Regions from separate parts of the Janthinobacterium sp. PAMC25594 genome, predicted to be linked through region 2. Evidence: predicted binding sites of a transcription regulator. Region 2 holds the regulator's gene; each other region holds the start of a gene.

Region 1 (6,866 bases), 3.1 Mb from region 2:
ATGGCCACGGCCGGTCCAGTGATCCTGCGCTCGGCACCCGGTCACCTGGCGCTGGCGCAAGGCAGCGGCATCGCCAACGTGGCGGCCGAAGGCGGACTCGACGCCAGCGGTTTCGCCAAGTACCGCATCGACCTGAGCAAATAAGGTCCATGGGCCGGAACTGCCGCAGTTCCGGCCCCTCATTCTGCAAGGTGATCCAGATGAAACACGCACTTTCCCTCCCCTCCGTCGTGCTGGCCGCCGTCCTGGCCGCCTGCCAGGCATCGCCGCCGCCTACGCCGGCCGAAATCGAAGCGGTCGCCATGCACGCGCGCCAGGCGGGCGACCAGCAAGCCGAGCGCAAGGTACGCAGCTGGGCCGGCAAGGACATGCCCGTCGCCGAGCGCGAACTGGCACTGATTTACCTGGCCCGGCCGGAACGCCGCGCCGAAGCGCTGAGTCTGTTTGAACAGGCGGCCCGCGCCGGCGATACGGAAGCGGCCTTCGAACTGGGCCAGATGCTGCGCGCGGCCACGCCCGGCCAGGCTTGGCTGTGGTACCGGCAAGCGGCGCTGCAAGGGCATGCCAAGGCGGCATTGATGCTGGGCCTGCTGGCAGCCAACGGCGAAGGCGTGCCGCAAGATCCCGTCATAGCGGCACGCTGGCTGGACAAGTCGAGCGAACTGGGTAATCCACATGCCATGTTCCTGCTGTACAACGCCTACCGTGAAGGCCGCGGCGTGCCGCGCGACCTGGTCAAGGGCCATGCACTGCTGGAAGAAGCGGCCCACCATGAGTACCCGCCCGCCCTCCAGGAACTGGCCATGACGGTGCAGGCCGACGACGCCCTGCGCGCGCGCCACCTGATGAAGGAAGCGACGGAGCACCGGCACAATAACTGGAACAAGTTTTAAGCCAAGTCGCTAGCGCGCCAGAAAATCACGCTGCGCTTTGCGCTCGGTCAATCGTGTTGGACTAGACATTGCCGAGAGGCTATGATGGACCCGCTGCATCCCCGGACGCGGCGGGGCTGTCGCCAGCCTCGAAATCGCACACTGAATTTGCTTTTTAGAAATTTGTTACTCTGGACCAGCCTCGGTGAGCGTGTCGCAATGCTCAGCCCAGCCAGTGTTTGGGTAGGCCCTGGCTCGTCCGTCGACCTCCCTATAAAGAAAGAGTCCAATGAAAAAGCTGACCACCGCCTTTGGCGCGCCTGTCGTCGACAACCAGAACATCCAGACGGCCGGCCCACGCGGCCCTGCCCTGCTGCAAGATGTATGGTTCCTGGAAAAGCTGGCCCACTTCGACCGCGAAGTCATCCCCGAGCGCCGCATGCATGCCAAGGGTTCCGGCGCGCACGGCACGTTTACCGTCACGCACGACATCACGCGCTACACGCGGGCGAAAATCTTTGGCGCAGTGGGCAAGCAAACGCCGATGTTCGCGCGCTTTTCCACGGTGGCCGGCGAACGGGGCGCGGCGGACGCGGAACGCGATATCCGCGGCTTCGCCCTGAAATTCTACACGGAAGAAGGCAACTGGGACCTGGTCGGCAACAACACGCCCGTGTTCTTCATGCGCGACCCGCTGAAATTCCCCGATCTGAACCACGCCATCAAGCGCGACCCGCGCACGGGTTTACGCAGCGCCAACAGCAACTGGGACTTCTGGACCTCGCTGCCGGAAGCGCTGCACCAGGTGACGGTGGTGATGAGCGACCGGGGCTTGCCGCGCAGCTTCCGCCACATGCACGGCTTCGGCAGCCATACCTTCAGCTTCCTGAATGCGCAAAACGAGCGTTTCTGGGTCAAGTTCACGTTTAAAACCCAGCAAGGGATTGAAAACCTGACGGACGCGGAAGCCGAGGAGCTGGTGGGCAAGGACCGCGAAAGCTCGCACCGCGACCTGTACGACAGCATCGAAAACAAGGATTTCCCCCGCTGGACGCTGTACGTGCAGATCATGCCGGAAAAAGAGGCAGGCACGTATCACCTGAACCCGTTCGACCTGTCGAAAGTGTGGCCGCACGGCGACTATCCGCTGATCGAGGTGGGCGTGCTGGAACTGAACCGCAATGCCGACAACCACTTTGCCGAAGTGGAACAGGCGGCCTTCAACCCGGCCAACGTGGTGCCCGGCATCAGTTTTTCGCCGGACAAGATGCTGCAAGGCCGCTTGTTTTCGTATGGCGACGCGCAGCGCTACCGCCTCGGCGTCAACCACAGCCATATCCCCGTCAACGCGCCGAAGTGCCCGTTCCACAGCTATCACCGCGACGGCCAGATGCGCGTCGACGGCAACCAGGGCGGGACTCTGGGCTATGAACCGAACAGCGAGCAGGAATGGGCCGAGCAGCCCGATTTCCGCGAACCTCCACTGAGCATCGAGGGCGCGGCCGACCACTGGAACCACAGGGTCGACGAGGATTACTATTCGCAGCCGCGCGCCCTGTTCCGCCTGATGACTGCGGCACAGCAGCAAGCCTTGTTCGACAACACGGCGCGCGCCATCTCGGGTGCCTCGGAGCAAGTCAAGCAACGCCACATCGGCAACTGCACCCTGTGCGACCCCGCGTATGGCGCGGGCGTGGCCGAAGCGATAGCCCGCCTGAGCAAATAGCGTAAGTGCAAGCCTGGCAAGGAAGGCCCGCATGCGGGCTTTTCTTGCTTTGCATCTACGCCACCCCTACCAGCGCTGGATATCGATCTGGCCCGTGATGCTCGTTTCCACCGGATAGCCATCGACCTGCGACGGCACGCGCCGCTTGACGGACGCATCGCGCAAATACACGACGAGGGCTTCGCCGCCGATGGCGGTCTGCCCCAGGCTGACGCCTTCGACGCCATCGATCGCCATCAGGGCCCGCTCGTTGCGCCGCTTTGCCGCTTCCAGCCGGCCGGGCGGCGGTGCGGCATGCGCGAAGCCCGCCACCGCGTGGCCACTGGCCTCGTCCGGCATATACGGCATGGCCGCATCCTCGAAGACGGCATAAGGCGCTGTTACAAATTTACTGTTTGACATGACACATCCTCCTGATGCTGCCCATGGCACGCGTGGAACAAGGAGGCACGGCAGCGCCTCTTGCCCGCCAGGCCATGCATGGCAGCCACACCTGACCCTATCATCATCGTGCAAAAAGTGGCGCAGTGCAAGCAAGCATCACGCCGCCGCGCCGTTTTCTGTGACCGTGCTCAAGTGTACAAATTAATGTCGAGCGCCACCACCACCCTGCGCATCTGGTTGGCAAACGTGATATTGCCGCCGCCGGCAAACAGCAGGCCGACGGGATTGCGCTGCTGGTTCCAGGTCCAGATGGACGAGCCGGAATCGCCGCCCGCGCTGAACGCTCCGCTGACGCCCGTGATGGCGATCTGATCCTGGAACAGTGCGATCCTGCCGCCGCCATAATTGACGTTGATGGTGGCGCCCAGGCCCGTGATGCGGCCCTGCGTCAATTGCGTCGTGCGCCCGGATTTGCCGACCAGCATGCCCAGCGCGGGCGCCACCAGCGCATTGCTGATGCGGAAGTACGCTGGCACGCCGCCGCTCAGGTAGACCAGTTCGGGACGCACGCGGTCTGGCCAGGCCCAGCCGGTGGCGCAATCGACGAAGTTGACGCCGCCGCCGAAATTGATGGGCACGAAGCGCTCGAGCACGGCCACCTGGTCTTGCGGACAGCGCCCGCCATCGATGGGGCCAGGCTGCACGATGCAGTCGTTGAACACGCCGCCGTTGGAATTGGCCAGCACATGATTATTGCTAAGAATCATCAAACGGCTGTTGCGCGGCGCGCTGCGCCCCACGGCCAGGCAGCCGATGGTGCCGGCCGTGATGCGGAAATGCCCGACCGACACGCCGCCCGGCGCCGGACGCAAGCGGAAACGGTGCGGTTGCGCGTCGATCACGCCCGTGACGACGATATTCACGGGCACCCGGTCGCTGGCCACGGCGCGCACGCCCATGGCCCCCACGATGGCGGCCTTGGCGCGATCGACGGACGTCGGTTCGGCCACGTACAGGGTCAGGGCCGGCAAGCCCGGTTCGCCGGACGAGCTGTCGCTGGCGCCCTCGCCCAGGCCGATGGACACGCCCTGGATATTGCCGCCGTCGCTGAAGGCATCGGCGGCGCGCACGCCGGCCGCCTGAGCCAGGCCCTGGCGCATGCCGTCTTCGATGCTGCGCTTGATTTCCAGCAATTCCATGCTGACGCCGCTCAAGGCGTCGGGCACGTCCGCGACGGACGCGCTCTCGATCATATTGTCGTCTGCGCCGGGAGCGGCGAATTGGCCGATGGCCTCTTCATCGTCCGCGCTTTGCCCCCTGCCGCTGCTGCCGGGCGGGGTGCTGAAACCGTTCTCATTGCCGATCATCATGTTCTCCTCGTGGGTCGCTCTGAATATCCAGTGTGGACGGGCCGCGCCGGCCGGTATTGATCTGGATTGAACTGCGCAGGCGTGTGGCTGCGCTGCGCCAAAGGGGCCAAAGGAGGGCAAAAATAGTTCCCTCGTCAAGGTTGAGCGAGATCAGGCGTGCGGGCAGAGGCGCCGCCGTATACTGGATCGACAGGCTGGAACCGGGCCTGCGCCACGGCAGCAACGCTAGCAACGGCAGCAACGGTATGAATGGGGAAACAATGACGAGCCCTGGTATGACACGCCACGACGACGCGCCTGCGGGCGAGCAAGCAGGCCAGCATGCCGGTTTTGTCCACGGCATGGCGGCCTGGGCGGAAAAACACCGCATCAGTCCCTGGCGCGGCAGTTTTGCCGAGTTTATCGAGCAAATCCTGCCCGGCCGCGCGGCCCTGCTGACGCGCAGCGCGCACCAGTACCTGTGGGACATGATGCGCTGGAACGGCCAGACCGATGACAGCGGGCGCTTCCGCTGCCGCCTGTTCGACGACGAGCTGTTCGGCATCGACGAGGCGATCGACCGGGTCGCCGCCTACTTCAAGGCGGCGGCCGCCGGCTCCGAGGTGGGCCGGCGCATGCTTCTGCTGCTGGGCCCGCCATCGGGCGGCAAGTCGACCCTGGTGATCCTGCTCAAGCGGGGGCTGGAAGAATACAGCCACAGCAGCGAAGGCGCCTTGTACGGCATCGCCGGCTGTCCCGTGCACGAATCGCCGCTGCACCTGGTGCCGTACAGCATGCGAGCCGACTTTCGCGCCAGCTATGACGCCGAGCTGCATGGCGAGCTGTGTCCCCATTGCCGCGCCCGCCTGGAAGAACAGTACGCGGGCGATTTCCTGCGCATGCCCGTCGAACGCATCCACCTGTCCGAGGCGGGCCGCTGCGGCATCGGCACGTATGCGCCGCACGACCCCACCACGGCCGACCTGGCCGACCTGGTCGGTTCCGTCGACCTGTCGAAAGTGGCGCAGTACGGCGACGAAGGCGATCCGCGCGCCTGGTCCTGGTCCGGCGCCGTGTATGCGGCCAGCCGCGGCATGCTGGAAATGATCGAAATCCTCAAGGTCAAGCGCGAATTCCTGTATTTACTACTCACCCTGACGCAGGAAAAGAATGTCAAGGTGTCGCGCTTCCCCCTGATTTACCTCGACGAAACCATCCTCGCGCACACGAATCTGGCCGAGTTTCGCAAATTCCTGCAAGAAAGTGAAAACGAGGCACTGCTCGACCGCATGGTCATCGTGCAAGTGCCATATACACTCAATTACCGCGAAGAAGCGCGCATTTACCGCAAGCTGATCCTGGCGGCCACGCCCGCCTTCCGCGACGTGCACCTCGATCCGCACGTGCTGCATGCGGCGGCCGTGTTCGCCATCCTCAGCCGCCTGCCCGAAGGCGAGGCCAAGGAAGCCGAGCTGGTCAAGAAGCTGCGCGTGTATGCGGACGAAGACGTCGACGACTTGCAGCATGCCGACATCCGCCGCTTGCGCGAGCGCGACAAGGCGCCCGACGAAGGCTTGTCGGGCGTGTCGCCCCGTTTCGTCATCAATGCCCTGTCGCACGCCATCATTTCCGCCCAGCGCAACAGTCTCTCCACCATGGACGTGCTGCTGGCCCTGAAGGATGGCATCGAAAGCGATGCGCGCATCGAACCGAGGCGCAAGCGCCAGTGGGTCGATTACCTGGTGCTCACGCGCAAGGATTTCTATAACCGCTGGGTCAAGGCCGATGTGCACAAGGCCTTGTTCGTGTCGTTCGAGCAAGAAGCGCAGGACTTGCTGAACAAATATCTCGATGAAGTCGAAGCCATGCTCGACAACCGCCAGATCCGCGACCCCATCACCAGTGAAGAGCGCCGTCCCGACGAGCGCTTCCTGCGCGCCGTGGAAGAAAAAATCCATATCAGCGACGCGGGCAAGCAGTCGTTCCGCCAGGAAGTGGTGCGCAAGGCCATGAGCGCCTTCAAGCGGGGCGAGCCCTTTGGCCTGGGTAGCCACGCGCAATTGCACGATGCCATCCAGCAATATCTGTTCGAGCAACGGCGCGACGTGCTGCGCCTGGTCGGTTCGGCCAAGCGCCCCGACGATGACGTGCGGGCCAGGATCTCCGCCGTCGAGCAGCGCCTGGTGGACGAATACGGCTATGACGCCCATAGCGCGCGCGAAGCGCTCAACTACGTGACCACCTTGCTGGCGCAGGAATAACCATGGCCGCCACGACTTCGCCAGTGTCCACCGCGCCTGCCCTGGCCCGGCCCTGGTACGGCTTGTTCTCGCGCGGCGCGCGCGACTGGCTGCGCCACAACCAGAAAGTACGCGACGCCGTGCAGGCGCACTTGCCCGAGCTGATCGCCACGCCTGACCTGATCGGCGGACCGCAGCAGCGCACGGTGCAAGTGCCCATGCGCCTGCTCGAACACGCGCGTTTCCGCCTGGCGCCCGCGCGCAACAGCGTGGGCGCGGGCGCGGGCCAGGGTGA
Region 2 (6,866 bases):
ACGCTTGCGTCCGCTGCACACGAATGCGGTGATTTTCGCCTTCGGCATCTGCGGCCTGTTCGCCACCTCGTACTACGTTGTACAACGCACCTGCCAGGTGCGCCTGTTTTCCGACAAACTGGCCGCCTTCACGTTCTGGGGCTGGCAAGCGGTGATCCTGTGCGCGGTCGTCAGCCTGCCCATGGGCCTGACCCGCGGCAAGGAATACGCCGAGCTGGAATGGCCTATCGCCATCCTCATCGCCGTCGTCTGGATCGCCTACGCCATCGTGTTCTTCGGCACCCTGATCAAGCGCAAGGTCAAGCACATCTACGTGGCCAACTGGTTCTTCGGCGCCTACATCCTGGCCGTGACGATTTTGCACGTGGTCAATGGCGCCGTCATGCCAGCCTCGTTCACCAAGTCGTATTCCGCCTATGCGGGCGTGCAGGATGCCATGATCCAGTGGTGGTACGGCCATAACGCGGTGGGTTTCATCCTGACCGCCGGCTACCTGGGCATGGTCTACTACTTCATCCCGAAACAGGCCGAGCGCCCCGTGTACTCGTACCGTTTGTCGATCGTCCACTTCTGGGCGCTGATCTTCACCTACATGTGGGCGGGCCCGCATCACCTGCACTACACGGCATTGCCTGACTGGACGCAATCGATCGGCATGGTCTTCTCGCTGGTCCTGCTGGCACCAAGCTGGGGCGGCATGATCAACGGCATCATGACCTTGTCGGGCGCCTGGCACAAGCTGCGTACCGATCCGATCCTGAAATTCATGATCGTCTCGCTGTCGTTCTACGGCATCGCCACCTTCGAAGGTCCGATGATGTCGATCAAGACCATCAACTCGCTGTCGCACTACACCGACTGGACCGTTGCCCACGTGCATGCGGGTGCCTTGGGCTGGGTGGGCTTCATCACCATGGGTTCGATCTACTATCTGCTGCCACGCCTGGCGGGCCGCACGCAGATGCACAGCACGCGTCTGGTCGACGTGCACTTCTGGGTGGCCACCATCGGCATCGTGCTGTACATCGCCGCAATGTGGATCGCCGGCGTGATGCAGGGCCTGATGTGGCGTGCGGTCAATCCGGACGGCACCCTGACCTACACCTTTGTCGAGAGCGTGAAAGCAACGTATCCGTACTACGTGGTGCGCGTGGCCGGTGGCCTGCTGTACCTGTCGGGTATGTGCATCATGGGCTACAACACCTGGATGACCTTGCGCGGCAGCAAACTCCCCGTCGCCCGCATTCCAGAACTGAACGCGGCGCACGCCTGATAGGAGCGAAAGCAAATGAAATTTTCACATGCATGGATTGAGAGAAACCCCTGGCTGCTGATCGCCCTGGTCACGGTAGTGATCAGCATCGGCGGCGCCGTCGAGATCGTTCCCCTGTTCTTCCAGAAGAGCACGACGGAGCCGATCGCCGGCCTGAAGCCGTATTCGCCGCTGCGCCTGGCGGGCCGCGACATTTACGTGCGCGAAGGCTGCTACAACTGCCACTCGCAGATGGTGCGTCCGCTGCGCGCGGAAACGGAACGCTATGGCCACTATTCGGTCGCTGGCGAGTTCGTCTACGACCGTCCGTTCCAGTGGGGTTCCAAGCGCACGGGGCCGGACCTGGCCCGCGTGGGTGCCCGCTACAGCGATGAATGGCACCGCACGCACTTGAACAATCCGCGCGACGTGGTGCCCGAGTCGAACATGCCGGCCTACCCATGGCTGGCGAAGACCAAGCTGGTGCCTGACGACATCATGCCGAAGATGCGCGCCCTGAAACGCCTGGGCCAGCCGTACAGCGATGCGGAAATCACCGCCGGCCCGGCGCAGCTGCAGGACAAGACGGAAGAAGACGCCCTGGTCGCCTATCTGCAAGGCCTCGGTACATTAATCAAAACAAGGAATTAGCATGGCAATCGAAAACCTGTTTGACAGCGCCAGCAGCGTCATGACGGTGGTTTCCTTTACGACGTTCGTAGGTATCCTGTGGTGGACGTTCAGCCGCAGCAATAGCGACTTCGACGCGGCGGCGCGCCTGCCGTTCGACGACGAGGCGCTCGACTACGCGGCCGATGCCGCGCCGGCACAAGGGGAGCGCAACCATGGCTGACTTTACCAATGGCTTCTGGAATATCTACATCATCGTGCTGTCCCTGCTGGGCATCATCGGCTGCGGCGTGCTGCTGTACTCGCAGTCGAAAATCAAAGTGGTCGAAGGCGCGCCTGCCGACGGCACCACGGGCCACGTCTGGGACGAGGACTTGAAGGAACTCAATACGCCGATGCCGCGCTGGTGGATGTGGTTGTTCTACATCACCATCGTCTTCGCCCTGGCGTATCTGTTCCTGTACCCGGGCCTGGGCACCTATGCCGGCAGCCTGGGCTGGAAATCGACGGGCCAGTACGAGGAAGAGCTGAAGAAGGCGGAAGCCGACTACGGTCCCCTGTTCAACAAGTACCTGAGCCAGGACTTGAAGACGGTGGCCGCCGATCCGCAGGCGCAAGCCATCGGCCAGCGTCTGTTCCTGACCTACTGCGCGCAATGCCACGGTTCGGATGCGCGCGGCAACAAGGGCTTCCCCAACCTGACCGACAAGGACTGGCTGTATGGCGGTGATCCCGACATCATCAAGACCACCATCATGCACGGCCGCAATGGGCAGATGCCGCCGATGGGCGCCGCACTGGGTTCCGAAAAGGATGTCGAGAACGTGGCCCATTATGTGCTGAGCCTGTCCGGTTCCACCTCGGATCCCGTCAAGTCCGTGCTGGGCAAGGCCAAGTTCGGCGCCTGCATGGCCTGTCACGGCGCCGATGCGAAGGGCAACCAGATGCTCGGTTCGCCTAACCTGACGGACAAGATCTGGCTGTACGGCGGCAGTGCCGATACCATCATGGAAACCATCCGCAAGGGACGCAACAACACCATGCCGGCCTTCAGCGATTTCCTCGGCGAGTCCAAGGTCCACGTGCTGTCGGCGTATGTCTGGAGCCTGTCGAATCCTCAGACGCCCGTGAAATGATGTAATGGAACCTCAAGTCATCAAGATGTATGCGGCCCGCGAGCAGATCTACCCTCGCGAGGCCAAAGGACGCTACGCTACCTGGCGATGGGTATGCGTATGGCTTACCCAGCTGGCGTTCTACGGCTTGCCGTGGTTGACCTGGAATGGCAGGCAAGCCCTGCTGTTCGATTTGACCACGCGCAAGTTCTACATTTTCGGCGTCGTGCTGTGGCCCCAGGATTTCATCTATCTGGCGGCCCTGCTGATCATCTGTGCGTATTTGTTGTTCCTCGTCACGGCCATTGCCGGGCGGGTGTGGTGCGGGTTCTCTTGCCCGCAAACGGTATACACGGAAATCTTCCTGTGGGTCGAACGCCGCATCGAGGGCACGCGCAGCGCGCGCATGGCCCTCGACAAGCAGGGGCCCTCCGTGCGCAAGGCCGTCAAGAAGACGGCCAAGCACCTGGTATGGGGCGCCATCGCCCTGTGGACGGGCTTTACCTTTGTCGGCTACTTCACGCCGATCAAGGAACTGGCGCAGGCGGTGACCACCCTCAATTTCGGTCCCTGGGAATGGTTCTGGGTCTTGTTCTACAGCCTGGCAACCTACGGCAACGCGGGCTGGCTGCGCGAGCAGGTGTGCAAATACATGTGCCCCTACGCGCGCTTCCAGAGCGCCATGTTCGACCAGGACACCCTGATCATCACTTACGATGCCAAGCGCGGCGAACCGCGTGGCGCCATCAGCAAGAAGGCCGGCAACAACGACAAGCTCGGCGATTGCATCGACTGCACGCTGTGCGTGCAGGTGTGTCCGACCGGCATCGATATCCGCAACGGCCTGCAGTATGAATGCATCGGCTGCGCCGCCTGCGTCGATGCCTGCAATACCGTGATGGACAAGGTCGAGCGGCCACGGGGACTGGTACGCTACAGTACCGACCATGCGATGGAAAACAACTTCAATTCGAAGCAGATACGCCAGCGCGCCATGCGCCCGCGCGTCTTGATCTACACTTCCATCCTGGCCCTGATCATCATCGCCGTGTGTACCTCGCTGGCCCTGCGCACGCCCCTGAAAATGGACGTGATCCGCGACCGCGGTTCGATGGGACGCGAAGTGGAAGACGGCATGATCGAAAACGTCTACCGCCTGCAGATCATGAACACGTCCGAGCAAACCCAGCATTTCAAAATCAGCGCTTCCGGCTTGCCGGGCCTGACCTTGCTGACGCGCGAAGAGGTGACCTTGCAGCCGACGGAAACGCTGGGCTGGCCGATCCGCCTGCGCGTGCCGCACGGCGTGGGAGAAAAGGGGTCGAACAAGATTGCGATCGAATTGCACTCGCTGGACGACCCATCGCTGCATGTGCGTGAAAGCGCGGTCTTCATCGTGCCGCGGTGATGTTGATTCGGGGTCGGACCCTCTGGGTCCGACCCCGGTATTTCGCCGTAGGGGTATCATCAATCATGCGTTAGGGTCACTTGATTTTCAACCCGGAAGCAAAAGCTGGGGTCAGACCCACAGGGTCCGCCCCCAAGGAGAACAAAATGTCCGACAGTCTGAAACTGCAACCTCCCGTTGCACCGTGGTACAAGCATCGCTGGCCTTGGCTGCTGATGATCGGTCCCGGCCTGTCCGTGGTCGTCGGCAGCTGCATGGCGTATATCGCGTTTACGCAGCCCGATGCGCTGGTGGTAGGTGATTATTACAAGCAGGGCAAGGCGATCAACCAGGACTTGCGGCGCGACACGATCGCCAGCGACCTGGCGATGGATACCAGCCTGTCCTATGATGTGGCGTCAGCGCGCCTCAGTGGTTCCGTGCACAGCTTCGGCAAGGCTTATCAGGGTCCGTTGCAGCTGCATCTGGCGCATGCGACCCTGCCGGAAAAGGATATCAAGCTGCTGGTGCAGCCCGATGCGGCCGGCAATTTTTCCGTAGCGCTGCCGATGCTCGAACGCAGCCGCTGGCAAGTACTGGTGGAAAACGACAAACGCGAGTGGCGCCTGTCCGGCATCTGGACCTGGCCGCTGCAGCGCAGCATCGCGCTGCACGCCGATGAAGAGCTGTAAGCCTTATTTGCAGACGTCGGTACCGGCCGTAATGGCCTTCAGTTTGGCCGGCTGCAAGATCTCGATCTCGCGGTTGGAGACGCGCAGCCAGCCTTCCTTCTTGAATTTCGACAATAAACGGCTGACGCTCTCGATGGTCAGCCCCAGGTAATTGCCGATTTCCTCGCGCGACATGCGCAGCTGAAATTTGCTGGCCGAATAGCCGCGCGCTTCATAGCGCGAGGCCAGGTTGACGATAAAGGCGGCAAAACGCTGGGTCGCCTGCATATTGCCCAGCAACAGCATGACGCTTTGTTCGCGCGTGATTTCCTGGCTCATCATGCGATGGAAATGGCGCAGCAGGGTCGGCATATTGCCCAGCAATTGTTCCAGGCTGGAAAAAGGAATTTCACACACTTCGCTGTCTTCCAGCGCCACCGCATTACAGTGGTGGCGGTCGGCGCTGATGGCATCCATGCCCAGCAGTTCGCCAGCCATCTGGAAACCCGTCACCTGCTCTTCGCCGCCCGGATTGATCTGGTACGTCTTGAAGTGCCCCAGGCGGATCGCGTACAGGTTCTGGAACGAGTCGCCGATGCGGAACAGCGAGGCACCGCGCACGATCTTGCGGCGGCGGCCGATGATCTGGTCCAGCCTGTCCATGTCGCCCACATCGAGGCCCATTGGCAGGCACAATTGATGCATGCTGCAGGTCGAGCATCGCGCACGCAACGCTTCCACGGTCACTGTGGGCATGGTGGGAGTGAGTAGCGCTTCAGTCATGTCGGTACCTTTTAGAAAATGCAACAACAAGTTTACTGCATACAGGGTTGCCGTGTGCCAATTTCACCGCATTTCCGCTGAATAAACGACGTTCTGACTTTGATTATATGGCAACATCGTCAAAAGCCCATGCGGGGAGGGCAATTTGCGCGGTGGCGCTTGCCAAGCTGGGGCATTGATAGGAAAATTCCTGACAGCATTATCTGCCGCCTGTGCCGCCCGGTACTGAAAAGGAAATCATGAAGCCACTCGGCATCAAAGTAAAAGTCGCGCTGGCCACCAGCCTGACCTCGATCGCCATGATCGCGCTGGTCACCATGATCCAGCTGCAGCACATGCGCGCCGACTTCACCCGAGTACTGCTGAGCCAGCAATCTGCCCTGATCACCCGTACCGCTGCCGAACTCGACGACAAGCTGGGCATGCTGCTGCAGATCGTCACGCTGACGGCCAGGCAGCAGCCGCCGGAATTGATCGGCCAGCCCGCCCAATTGCGCGAATACTATTCGCGCCGCGCGATGCTGGTGCTGTTCGACGACGTGCTGGTGCTCGATGCGCACGGCGCCGTCGTGGCCGACATGCCGCTGGTCACGGGCCGCATCGGCATCAACGTGGCCGAGCGCGAATATTTCCAGACCGTCTTGCGCACGCGCCAGCCCATGATCACCGAGCCGATGCTGGGCAAATCGAGCGGCATGCCCATCGTGCAGATGGTCGCGCCCGTGCTCACGGCCGATGGCCAGGTGGCCGGCGTGGTGATCGGCGTGCTGCGCCTGTACAAGGACAACCTGCTGGGACGCCTGCGTTCGGAAAAGATCGGCAAGAGCGGCTATTACTTCATCCTCACGCGCGGCGCCGTGCCGCGTTACGTGCTGCACCCCGATACCGACCGCTTGCTGCAGCCACGCCAGCCGAACGCCAACCTGACGACGACCCAGCTGCTGAAGAACGATAGCGAAGGCAGCATGGTCAGCACCAACAGCCGCGGCATCACGGCCGTCAACAGCTTCAAGCGCCTGAAATCGGTG
Region 3 (6,866 bases), 2.1 Mb from region 2:
AATCTGCACGACAGTCTGGCCGAGTTTTATGTGGAGCAAGGCTTGCGTCCGCAGGCGGTGGCAGCCTATCGCCAGGCGCTGCAGCTCGACCCCAGCTATCCGGGCGCCGAGGGGGCCAAGGCGGCGATCATCCGCCTTAGATGAATTCTTTATAAGTAAGGCTGAAAAGATTCCTTTTTGGAAATAAGGGCGCTGCGGTCTAATGGCGGCATTCATTATCCACCAGAGGAATCCCATGCAGACCCGCCTTCATTTCGCCGCCCTGTTATTTACCAGCATCGCTTTCACGCAGGTGGCGCAAGCGGACCAGCTGGCCACCATCAAGGCGAAAGGCGAGCTGGTCTGCGGCACCCTGGGCACGGACGAACCAAACAGTTTTATCGACGCCAAGTCGCGCCAGCTGGTCGGCTATGAAGTGGACCTGTGCCGCGCTATCGCCCAGGGCCTCGGCGTCAAAGCGGTCGTGAAACAGCTGGCCGTGGCTGCCCGCATTCCTGAATTGCAGCAGGGGCGCATCGACATCCTGACGGCGTCCCTGACGCACAACAAGGAACGCGAAGCGCTGATCGATTTTTCCCTGTCCACGTTTTACACGGGCCAGCGCGTGCTGGTCAAAAAAAGCAGCAATATCACGACGGTCGCGGGCCTGGCCGGCAAGAAAGTGCTGACCGTCAAGGGCGGCACGCAGGAACCGAACATCCGCAAGGCCGTGCCCGGCGTGGATGTGGTGACATTCGAGACGGCGGGCCAGGCCTATTTGGGCTTGCAGCAAGGCAAGGGCGTCGGCTATGTCGACGATGAAGTCTCGCTGCTGAACAACTACGCCAAGCTGGGCACCGCGCAAAAAGACTACCTTGTGCTGCCGCAAAACATCAGCCAGGAAGTGTTTGCCTTCGGTATACGCAAGGGTGAGAAGGGCGTGAAAACAGCCGTCGACCAGGTGCTGCGGGGACTGGAAAAATCGGGCGAGGCGGAAAAATTGTTTTTCAAATGGTATGGCCCGACGAGCAATGTGAAATTTGAAAAACGGACTTTCAAGATCGAATCGGACAAGATCGACGCCTGAACCTTACCTGACGCTTCCGCATGTTTGATCTGAACTTTTTGCTGTCCGGCGACTACCGTGACTGGCTGGTCTCCGGCCTGCTGCTGTCCCTGCAACTGATGGGCATCACCTTGTTGCTGGCTTTGCCGCTGGCGTGCGGCGTGGCCATGCTGCGCCTCGCGCCGTCGCGCCTGCTCAACGGCCTGGGCGCCGCGTACGTCGAGCTGATCCGCAACGTGCCCTTGCTGGCCCACTTCCTGTTCTGGTATTTCGGCGCGCCCGAATTGCTGCCCGAGACGTGGAAGGAGCGCTTGTATGCCGGCAATATCGAAGCGGCCAGCGCCATCGCGGCCTTGACTTTATACACGGCCGCCTACATGGCGGAAGATATCCGCAGCGGCATCCGCGCCATTCCCGCACAGCAATTCGAGGCGGGCCGGGCGCTGGGCTTCAGCTTTCTCGCCACCATGCGCCTGTGCATCGTGCCGCAGGCGCTGCGGCTGGCCGCGCCGCCGCTGCTGTCGCAAACCCTGACCCTGTGGCAAAACACCAGCATCGCCACCGTCATCGGCGTGGCCGAGCTGATGTACCAGACGCAACGCGTGGAAGCGGCCTCGTTCCGCAGCGTCGAGGCGTTCGTCTTCGCCAGCGCGGCTTACCTGGCCGTCTCGCTGCTGATCGCCGGCCTGGCGGCCGTGCTGCAAAGGAAGGTGTCCTGATGCTGGAACTCCTCCACGATTACTGGCTGTATTTTCTTGTGGGCCGCTATCCCGAGGGACCGCTGGGCGGCCTGGCGCTGACGGTCGTGCTGGCCAGCCTGGCGCTGGTGCTCAGCCTGCCGTTCGGCTTGCTGCTGGGGCTGGCGCGCCTGAGTCCCTGGCGCCTGCTGCGCTGGCCCGTCGCCGCGCTGATCCACGTGGTGCGGGGCATCCCCTTGCTGCTCGTCATCTTCTGGGCGTATTTCTTCCTGCCCAGCATCACCGGGCATGAGAGCGGGCAATTCGGCACCATGCTGGCGGCCCTCGTCATCTTCGACGGCATTTATCTGGCCGAGATCGTGCGCGCCGGCGTGCAAGCCGTGCCCACGGGCCAGGTGGAGGCGGCCCGTTCGCTGGGCTTGAACTATCTGGACAGCATGCGCTCAGTGGTGCTGCCGCAGGCGCTGCGCCATATGCTGCCGTCCTTGGTGAACCAGTTCGTCTCGACCATCAAGGAAACCTCGCTCGGTTATATCATCGGCCTGGCCGAGGTGTCGTTCATCGCCTCGCAAGTCAATGGCCTGGTGTTGACCAAGCCCGTGCAAGTGTATGCCCTGCTGGGCATGACGTATTTTGTTTTGTGTTTCAGCCTGTCGCGCGCCGCCTTCTGGCTCGAGCGGCGCCAGGCGCGTCTTTTGAAAGCGGCAGCATGATCACCTTTGACAACGTCAACAAATACTATGGCGACTATCACGCCTTGAGCGATATCAATGAACACGTCGCCAAGGGTGAAGTGCTGGTCGTGTGCGGCCCGTCCGGCTCCGGCAAGTCGACCCTGATCCGCACCATCAACCGCCTGGAGGCAATCGCTTCCGGCCGCATCACGGTGGCCGGCCAGGATATTTATGCGCCGGGGCTGGACGTGAATGCCTTCCGCTCGCACATCGGTTTTGTATTCCAGCAATTCAACCTGTTTCCCCATTTGTCGGTGCTGGACAATTGTGCGCTGGCGCCGCAGCGCTTGCGCGGCCTGACCCGGCGCGAAGCCGAGGAGCGGGCGCTGGCCCTGCTGGAACGGGTGGGGCTGGCGCACAAGGCGCGCGCCATGCCGGCGGCCTTGTCGGGCGGCCAGCAGCAGCGCGTGGCGATCGCCCGCGCGCTGGCCATGCAGCCGCCGCTGATGCTGTTCGACGAACCGACCAGCGCACTGGACCCGGAAATGGTGGGCGAGGTGCTGCAAGTGATGCGCGACCTGGCGCAGGGCGGCATGACGATGGTGTGCGTGACGCACGAGATGGGTTTTGCGCGCGAAGTGGCGGACCGTGTCTGGTTCATGGATCACGGCCACGTGCTGGAGCGGGCCACGCCCGAGGATTTCTTTGCGCGGCCGCAACATGCGCGCGCACAACAATTCCTGTCCGATATACGCAGCCCGTTTGGCGTATCCGCATGATTGAGCACATGAGTGGGCGTGAGTGAGCGGCTGTGTGCGTAATCGAACGGTGTTTCGCGGTGCTCAGGCGCACGCTGGAACGGTGGCGCACGGTGCGCCCGCAGCCGACCAGGAGGGCCGTATCATGTCACGCATCATCGCAGGTCATTTTCAGTTGCAGGAACAGATAGACGCCGCGCGCGCCGCCCTGAACCAGGCGGGTTTTTCCGACAGCCGCATCAGCGCCTTCTTTGTCAACCAGCCGGGGCAGCACGACTTGCACGCGCTCGGCGGCGACCGCGACATCTCGCCCGGCGCCAAAGAGACGCCGGAAGGCGTGGTGGAAGGCGTGGCCGTCGGGGCCGCCGTGGGTGCGGGCATCGGCGCGGCCACCACCCTGGCGACGGGGCCGCTCGGTCCCGTCGTCGGCGCGCTGGTGGGCGCCCACGTGGGCTCGCTCTACAGTTTCAATAAAATGAAGGAGGCGGGCGAGTCCGAAAAACATGGCGAAAACAATGGCGAAAACCGCCGCCAGCCACGCCATCCTGGCATGCTGATCGCCGTCGCGCTGGGCGGCCTCGACGAGCGCGAACGGGCGCTCGAGGCGCTGCACCGGCTGGGCGCCGAGCATATCGAGGAAGCGGAAGGCACGATCGCCAATGGCGACTGGCATGATTTCGACCCGCTCAGCATTCCCGTGCTGGTGGCGTGAACCGGCGCGCCAGCCGCGCAACATGCATAAATGCCGCGCTGCATGAAATTTTAGGTATGATCCTTGTTAGTATTGGTAATTATTGGTAATCAATGCCGACAGGGATAGTTTCCGCGCGCCCGTAGTGACACTGGACCAAGGTGACTGCCTGTAGTACTTGCCTCGCATGCTAACGAGTATGAATAGGAGGTCGCGTCATGACACAGGCATGGTTCATTCTGACACGGGCCGATGGGCGCGACATCTGCGCGCCCTCGCCGGCACAGCTGGCCGATGCGCTGGCCGAGGTCTACCGCGGCGCCACACCGGACGGCAGCCCGGCCGCCGTCTTGTTGCGCTTTGGCTACGACGACGGCTTGATGTATCAGGTCGAGGTCGCTAGCGGAGGCGAAGTCACTTTCGAGGAATGGTCGGACCGCGATTGCGAAATCGCCCTGGCCAGTCCGCGCCACATGTCGGCCCTGCCGCAGGGCGACGCGCTGCAACTGTGGCAGTGGCTGGCGCAGCGCCAGGTGGCGAAGATCCGCAGCCAGCCCTGGCAGGGCGGCTAGCCCGCCGTTCTCAACAGGCCCTAGTGTGCCATCAGCACGGGGATGGTCATGCTCTGCAAAATCGTGCGCGTGACGCCGCCCAGGATGGTTTCGCGCAGGCGCGAATGGCCATACGCTCCCATCACCAGCAAGTCGGCCGACAGGTCGGCGGCGTGCGACAGCAGCGCCTCGCCGATATCGCCGCGCCGCACGCCGCCGCCATCGAGCAGATGCAGCCGCGCTTCCACGCCGTGGCGCGCCAGGTAGTGCGTCAGCTCGGCGCCCGGCTGTTCGCCGTGTTCGGCGGCATGCACCTGGGCATCGAAGATGGCGACGTGGACTTGTCCGGCGCGCTGCAGCAGAGGCAGGGCGGCGCTCACGGCGCGGCTCGCTTCCTTGCTGGCGTTCCAGGAAATGAGCACATTGCGCGCGGCCGCCGGCGGCGCCAGCAGGGGCAGCGGCGGCGCATATGGCACGATCAGCACGGGGCGGCCAGAATGCAGCAGCACATAGGCGGGAAAGTCGCGCATCACGGACGGCGATTTATCCTTGGCATTGTATTGGCTGATGACGACCAGGTCCGCATAGCGGGCCAGCAGGCTGATGCCGCCCGCCGCCTCGTCGTCAAGCACGCGCTGTTCGAACGAGGCGACGCCGGCCGCGCGCACCTGCGCCTCGAAACCGTCGAGAGCGCGCGTCGCCCGTTCGCGCAGGAAGTTCAAATGCAAGCTCAGGTTCGGGTCGGCATCGAGGTCGGGCTGGTTCTGGTACAGCAGGCGCGACACGCCCGTCAGCGCCACGCCCGTCAGGTGGCCGCCGCATGCCTGGGCGATGCTGGCTGCCGCTTCGATGCGGGCGGCGCGCCCGGCGCTGTCGTCGATGTGGAGCAATACGGTTTTATATGTCATGGCCTGTCCTCTCGCTGTGCGGTAGCTGCCATTCTGGCACAGTCCGGGGTGCCGGGCGCGCACGACTGCATCAGGCTGAGCACTTGATCTGGCGCAAAGCCGACAAGAAAAACTGCTCCTACACTTGATCCCACGCAGAACAACCATAACAAGCGGGGAGAGACAGCGATGAAGGAACAAAAGGTAGCACTGGTCACGGGCGGCATGGGCGGCCTGGGCACGGCCTTGTGCCGCCGCCTGCATGCGGCGGGCTTTGCCGTCGTGGCGGCGCATACGCCGGGCAATGCGCGCGTGGCCAGCTGGCTCGACGAGCAACAGGCGCAGCAGTATTATTTTCACCCGCTGGCCATCGATGTGAGCGATTTCGCTGCCTGCAGCGAAGCTGTGGCAAGCGTGCTGGCGCAGTTCGGCCGCATCGACGTGCTGGTCAACAACGCCGGCATCACGCGCGACCAGAGCATGCGCAAGATGGAATTGCCGCACTGGGCCGAGGTCATGCGCACCAATCTCGACAGCCTGTTCAACATGAGCAAGCAGGTGCTGGAACCCATGCTGGAAAAGAAATGGGGCCGCATCATCAATATCTCGTCCGTGAATGGCCAGAAGGGCGCGTTTGGCCAGTGCAACTATGCGGCCGCCAAGGCGGGCGTGCATGGCTTCAGCAAGGCGCTGGCGCTGGAAGTGGCGCGCCACGGCATCACCGTCAACACGGTCTCGCCCGGCTACCTGCGCACGCAGATGGTGACGGCCGTGCCGGCCGATATCCTGGAAACGAAGATCCTGCCGCAGATTCCCCTGGGCCGCCTGGGCGAGCCGGACGAGGTAGCGGCCCTGGTGGCTTACCTGGCGTCCGACGAGGCGGCGTTCGTCACGGGCGCGAACATCGCCATCAATGGCGGACAGCACATGAGCTAACCAAGGTACAGCTGGACACTTGAAGCAGGGCAATGGCAGTAGAGGAGACCCGTCCACCCAGCCGGCACGCACGATGCTGGCGGAGGACGACAGGCAACATGGTAGTCACGCTGGAAAACAGGGGGCAGGGCAGCGATGCCTTGCCCTTTGTTGTTGCGCCGCCGTCATGCTCGCGTCATGCCACGCCGCGCCGGGCTTTTTCCAGCCGCGTCTGGCAATCGATGCACAGGCGCGCTTCGGGGCGCGCGTTCAGGCGCGACAGGCCGATGGCTTCGCCACAGTTGTCGCACAGGCCGTAGCTGCCATCGGCAAACTTGGCCAGCGCGTGCCGGATGATGGCCAGCTGCGCCAGATTGTGTTCGGCCGCTTCGCTGACGAGGGCGTTCAAGGTGCGCACGCTGGCGTTGTCGGCCGGCGAGGCTTCGATTTCATTGAGCAGCGAGGCGCGCGCATCGGCTTCGGCCGACTCGTTCTCGATCTGTTCCTGCAGCGCCAGTTTGCGTTGCTCCAGCACGCCTTGCAGGCGTTGCAGCTGGTCTTGCGGCAATCCATTCATGGTTGTCACCCGGTAGAGGTTACTTCCATTATGGTAGTCCAAGATTGGCCACTCTGCTTGCGCTACTACC

What was found. The regulator FNR, encoded in region 2, switches genes on or off when oxygen is low (the NO sensors DNR and NnrR bind a similar motif). The targets are predictions, from matches to a motif close to TTGATNNNNATCAA.
Region 1: KY494_RS02510 (serine protein kinase) is a predicted target of FNR. The motif match lies at 4,409-4,422, and genes of this name have one in related genera.
Region 3: KY494_RS08540 (universal stress protein) is a predicted target of FNR. The motif match lies at 5,409-5,422, and genes of this name have one in related genera.

Annotation. Positions count from the first base shown of each region.
Region 1 is NZ_CP080377.1:563,414-570,279, reverse strand. Features, by position in the region: gene KY494_RS02535 (bifunctional 2',3'-cyclic-nucleotide 2'-phosphodiesterase/3'-nucleotidase) at 1-144, shown strand, start outside; gene KY494_RS02530 (tetratricopeptide repeat protein) at 201-893, shown strand; gene KY494_RS02525 (catalase) at 1,162-2,598, shown strand; gene KY494_RS02520 (hypothetical protein) at 2,665-3,000, opposite strand; gene KY494_RS02515 (S1 family peptidase) at 3,171-4,352, opposite strand; gene KY494_RS02510 (serine protein kinase) at 4,628-6,592, shown strand; gene KY494_RS02505 (DUF444 family protein) at 6,595-6,866, shown strand, end outside.
Region 2 is NZ_CP080377.1:3,996,786-4,003,651, reverse strand. Features, by position in the region: gene ccoN (cytochrome-c oxidase, cbb3-type subunit I) at 1-1,273, shown strand, start outside; gene ccoO (cytochrome-c oxidase, cbb3-type subunit II) at 1,289-1,903, shown strand; gene KY494_RS18000 (cbb3-type cytochrome c oxidase subunit 3) at 1,905-2,105, shown strand; gene ccoP (cytochrome-c oxidase, cbb3-type subunit III) at 2,098-3,018, shown strand; gene ccoG (cytochrome c oxidase accessory protein CcoG) at 3,023-4,405, shown strand; gene KY494_RS17985 (FixH family protein) at 4,552-5,076, shown strand; gene fnr (fumarate/nitrate reduction transcriptional regulator Fnr) at 5,080-5,838, opposite strand; gene KY494_RS17975 (response regulator) at 6,078-6,866, shown strand, end outside.
Region 3 is NZ_CP080377.1:1,934,704-1,941,569, reverse strand. Features, by position in the region: gene KY494_RS08575 (serine hydrolase domain-containing protein) at 1-144, shown strand, start outside; gene KY494_RS08570 (transporter substrate-binding domain-containing protein) at 236-1,066, shown strand; gene KY494_RS08565 (amino acid ABC transporter permease) at 1,087-1,764, shown strand; gene KY494_RS08560 (amino acid ABC transporter permease) at 1,764-2,456, shown strand; gene KY494_RS08555 (amino acid ABC transporter ATP-binding protein) at 2,453-3,196, shown strand; gene KY494_RS08550 (glycine zipper domain-containing protein) at 3,321-3,887, shown strand; gene KY494_RS08545 (hypothetical protein) at 4,085-4,438, shown strand; gene KY494_RS08540 (universal stress protein) at 4,459-5,325, opposite strand; gene phbB (acetoacetyl-CoA reductase) at 5,494-6,240, shown strand; gene KY494_RS08530 (TraR/DksA family transcriptional regulator) at 6,416-6,796, opposite strand.